2 regions of the Microbulbifer thermotolerans genome follow, and region 2 is predicted to be linked to the other one. Evidence: predicted binding sites of a transcription regulator. Region 2 holds the regulator's gene; the other holds the start of a gene.
The links. Region 2 encodes sigma-54, which starts transcription at its own class of promoters, with help from an activator protein. Its sites were predicted from a motif close to TGGCACANNNNTTGCNNT; they were not measured.
Positions count from the first base shown of each region.

Region 1: the regulator sigma-54 is predicted to act here: its motif matches at 1,044-1,061, upstream of A3224_RS09745 (putative urea ABC transporter substrate-binding protein).

Region 1 covers NZ_CP014864.1:2,293,233-2,295,632, forward strand. Annotated here, with positions in the region: gene A3224_RS09745 (putative urea ABC transporter substrate-binding protein) at 1-832, opposite strand, end outside; guanidine-I (ykkC/yxkD leader) riboswitch at 896-998, opposite strand; gene A3224_RS09750 (isopenicillin N synthase family dioxygenase) at 1,593-2,400, shown strand, end outside.
Region 2 covers NZ_CP014864.1:1,202,112-1,204,511, forward strand. Annotated here, with positions in the region: gene hpf (ribosome hibernation-promoting factor, HPF/YfiA family) at 1-222, opposite strand, end outside; gene A3224_RS05020 (RNA polymerase factor sigma-54) at 441-1,889, opposite strand; gene lptB (LPS export ABC transporter ATP-binding protein) at 2,177-2,400, opposite strand, start outside.

The DNA.
Region 1 (2,400 bases), 1.1 Mb from region 2:
CCGCTTCAGGGGTGTAGAACATCGCGGTAGTGGCAAGCTGTGCTTCATAGCCCGCCAAATCAGTACCTGCGGCCTGAGCCATAAAGGTTTTTGCTGCCTTAGCGGTGGCATCCTTCGCCTGCATAATTTCCATTAATTCGAACCAGGCTCCGGTCAAAGCTTTACCGAGCTCGGGGCTTTTCTCCAGAACTTCGGTTTTAACCACCAACATATCGAGGATTTCCCCGGGGATTTGGGACGAATCAAATACTTGGTTTGCGCCCGGCATGGACAAAATCTCACCCAACGGCGGATTCCAGGTCGCCACCGCCGTAACTTCCGGCGTTCCATAGACCGCGACCATATCAGCATCAGAAGTGTTGACCACCTGAATATCCCGCTCACTCAAGCCGACCGTTTCCAGAGCGCGGGCGAGGAAGTAGTGGGATACACTGAGCTCGACCAGATTCACCTTCTGGCCTTTAATATCCGCCAATGACGTTTTGTCTTTGAGTACAATGCCATCATTGCCGTTGGAAAAGTCATTGATAATCAAGACGGTGTTATCGACACCACCTGCTGCGGGAATGGTCAGCGTGTCCATGTTGGTTATGGAACAGGCATCGAATTCGCCGACCGTGTACTGATTGATCGATTCGATATAGTCATTGAACTGCACAACTTCGATATCGATGTCGTACTTATCGGCCCATTTCTGCACAATCCCCTGCTCGACACCATATGCCCATGGCATCCAGCCGGCATAGATGGACCAGCACACTTTGAAAGTATCGCGGGCGGAAGCTGTCGACGACAGCGTCAAGGCAAGTAGAAGAATGGAAAGTCGCTTCATGGCGCACCTCTCAGTTGGCTTCGGTCGGTTGCTCACGGAGTACTCCCGGCATCACGCCTGTAGTCCTCCCGGGCTTTTATCCCGCCGTGTAACCTTTCACTGAAAGGTCGAGTGCTCTCGGACCAGTCACCGTTATAAAACAGCCGGAACCCTAGCGCTCCATTTTGCGAATTGTCTGTCACGTAGTGTCAGGAGTACGGACACAAATAAACAATCAAAATACGTGCCAAACATAAAAGTCTGTCTTTGCGCTTCATTTCCATATAAAAGTCCAAACAGAACAATATCCAGCCCTTTTGCGCACCACTTTGAATCAATCTAAACCTCTGAGCGCCCACTTTTGGCGCAACACAATGCGCCGACATCGCATTACTCCAAAGCACATACATTTTTACCCATGGAATAAACCAATATTCCATGCATGTAGCCAAGACCCAACCTTTGTTGGTGCTTTCTTCGCTTCACCAGCCTCTATCACAATAAAATTGTTCCACAAAAATGCACCAAATCCCTCTGAAAATACTCTTAAAACCCTCTCTTTCAGAAGAGCCATCCCATCACTTGCGCTTCCTATACCCGCCAGCATATTCCTGCACACCGGGAAGCATACTCTCCAGTGGCCGAGTGGCATAATTAGTGCATAAAAATTGAGTTACATAGTTACATAAAGTATTCCCCCAACCGGGACGACCCGGCCGGCATCCGCCGGAACCGCTCTGGACGGCCAGAAACCTTTTTATTGCACAAAGGAGACTGGAGCATGAGCAAACCCACCCGCACCTTTGACCACATCCCTGTTGTCGATATCAGCGGCCTTTATTCCGATAAATTGGCAGATCGGCAGCAAGTGGCCAAACAAATCGCTGATGCAGCCACCAACGTGGGCTTCCTGTACATTACGGGCCACAGAATTCCACAGTCGTTGATCGATGCCCTGCTAGTCCGTACCAAGGAATTCTTCGCCCGCCCTCACCGGGAAAAAATGCGCTACTACATCGGCAATTCATCCAACCATAGCGGTTATGTCCCCGAAGGCGAAGAGCAGTTTTACGGTGGAAAAATCGATCACAAAGAAGCCTATGACATCAATAATGATCTTGGCCATCTGAGCCAGCAAGGGCCAATGATAGGCCCGACCCAATGGCCGGATATGGCTGGTTTTAAAGAGGATGTCAGCGCTTATTACCAAGCTGCGTTAAATTTAGGCCAGTTACTCTTCCGGGGCTTTGCGCTTGCACTCGACCTGCCGGAAGATACCTTTGACGATAAAGTCAAAAACCCTCCCAGCCAGCTTCGACTGATCCATTACCCTTACAACCCCGATGCTCAGGACCGGGAGGGCATCGGTGCTCATACAGATTACGAGTGCTTTACCCTGCTATTACCAACTACCGATGGATTGGAAGTTCTAAACGATAACGGAGAATGGATTGATGCGCCCGTAATTCCTGAGAGCTTTGTTGTCAATATCGGCGACATGATGGAAATACTCAGTAATGGCCGTTTTATCGCCACCTCACATAGAGTCCGCAAAGTAAAAGAAGAGCGCTATTCTTTCCCATTGTTTT
Region 2 (2,400 bases):
TATGGCCGCGTAGATATCTTTGTCTTCAGATCCCGCGCAAAGGTCATGCCCGTTGACGTGTACTCTGGCCTCGGCTTTCTGGATCAGTTTGTCCACGGACAGGATTACCTGCGCGGTGGTGATGTTGTCGTAGTGTCGGGAGAGCTTTTCCAGCTTGCTTTCGCAGTAGTCGCGAATGGGAGGAGTGAGATCCAGGTGGTGGCCACTAATGTTGATCTGCATGGATATCTCCTTTTTGAGCGCATCGCTAGGCGGCGCCCTCCCGTTTGGGCCGCAACCCTACAAGGAAGTGCGCCAGAATGGAAGCATACACTCAAAGTTTGGACGTCGGTCGCGCATGGGGTGGAGTGGAACGCCCCGGTAATGTGACCACCTAAAGGTCAATGGTCAGTATTGCCGCGTTGTGTTGGGTGTCGCGGCGGTATTGAAGGTGCTGCGCCTTATACCAACCGCTTGCGCTCACTGGAGGACGGGATGCCCATCGCCTCGCGGTATTTGGCCACGGTGCGGCGCGCCACCTTGATACCCTGTTTGCCGAGTTCCTGGCTGATTTTGTTGTCTGACAGGGGTTTGCGCGGTTGTTCCGCATCGATCAGTTTGCGGATCAGGGCTCGGATCGCGGTGGAGGAGGCTTCCTCGCCGGAGTCAGTGCTCACATGACTGGAGAAGAAATATTTGAGCTCGAAGACGCCGCGGGGGGTGAGCATATACTTCTGGGTGGTGACGCGGGAGATAGTGGATTCGTGCATGCCGATAGTCTCGGCGATATCCGCCAGCACCATGGGTTTCATCGCCTCGGGGCCATGTTCGAAAAAGCCCTGTTGCTTTTCGACGATGCTGGTGGCCACTTTCAGCAGAGTTTCATTGCGGCTCTGCAGACTCTTGAGAAACCACCGCGCTTCCTGCAGGTGATCGCGCAGGAAATTGTTGTCACTGGAGTTGTCGGCGCGCCTGATCAGTGACGCGTAATTGCTGTTGATCCGCAGGCGGGGCGTGGTCTCGGGGTTTAGCTCCACCAGCCAGCGCTGCTCCTTGCGGCGGACGATGATATCCGGAATCACGTACTGAGGATCTTCGCCACCGAAGGCTTCCCCGGGATTGGGGGTCAATGTCTGGATCAGGCGCATCACCTCTCCGAGCTGTTGCTCGTTGAGGCGGGTGCGGCGGCTGAGGGTGCGGAAGTCGCGCTTGCCGAGCAGGTCCAGGTGCTGTTCGACCACTGTCAGCGCTTGCTCCAACCAGGGAGTGTCGGGCGGTAACTGGCGCAGTTGCAGCAGCATGCATTCGCGCAGGTCGCGGGCTCCGCAGCCTGTGGGGTCGAATTGCTGAATGGTCTTGAGCACCGCCAGGACTTCGTCTTCCTCCACCTCAAGGGCCGCGGCGATATCGGCCGGTGGCGTTTCCAGGAAGCCGTTCGGCGCTATGCCGTCGATCAGGTTCTCGCCGATCAGCTTGTCCTGAACGGACAGGGAGGTGAGGTTGAGTTGCCAGAGCAGGTGATCGTGCAGACTGTCGGAGGCGGCGTTGCGCTGTTCCAGAGCCACTTCCTCACCGTCGCCGCCGCTGTAGCTGCCACTGCTGTAGATATCTTCCCAGCGGGTATCCACGGGCAGCTCATCGGGAATATTCTGGCTCCAGTCGCCGCTATCCGCTTCTCCGGCCTCCACATTCCCTTGTTCGGTCCCCGTCGGATCCGTCGACTGCTCGCCGGTATTTTCCGCCTGGGCAGGTTCCTCTCCGTCGACTTCCAGCAGGGGGTTGCTGTCCAGCGCCGATTGCACCTCTTGCTGAAGATCCAGAGTCGACAGTTGCAGCAGCCGGATAGCCTGCTGCAACTGGGGTGTCATGGTCAGCTGAGTGCCAAGCTTTAGCTGGAGAGACTGCTTCATAGTGAGGGACTGCGAAATCTTGTGGCGGATGAATTTGCTAAAAATCCAAGATGTCGCAGACTAACCCTCTACAAAGCGGATTACAAGCAATAACTGTGCCGACTTTTTAGTCGCTGGTGGGGATTGGGGGAGTGTTACGGCAAGCTGTTTTCCGCGTATCCACCGACTTGGGGGGCAGCTACCGCGTTGGGTTGTCAATCGCGTGCGGCGTTCATTCGGGAGTGAGTGAATTCGGGGCCTGAGCGCCCCGAAACCCACCGCAGCTCCCGTGTGAATGATCTGGGACCCTAGATCGTGAATTCGTGACCCAGATAGACCTCTCGCACCTGCTGGTTGGCGAGCACCTCTTCGGGGGTGCCGGCGGCGATGATGTGTCCTTCGCTCACTATGTAGGCGGTTTCGCAGATATCCAGGGTCTCGCGCACGTTGTGGTCGGTGATCAGTACGCCGATACCGCGTTCGCGCAAGTGACGGATAATCTGCTTGATATCATTGACTGAAATGGGGTCTA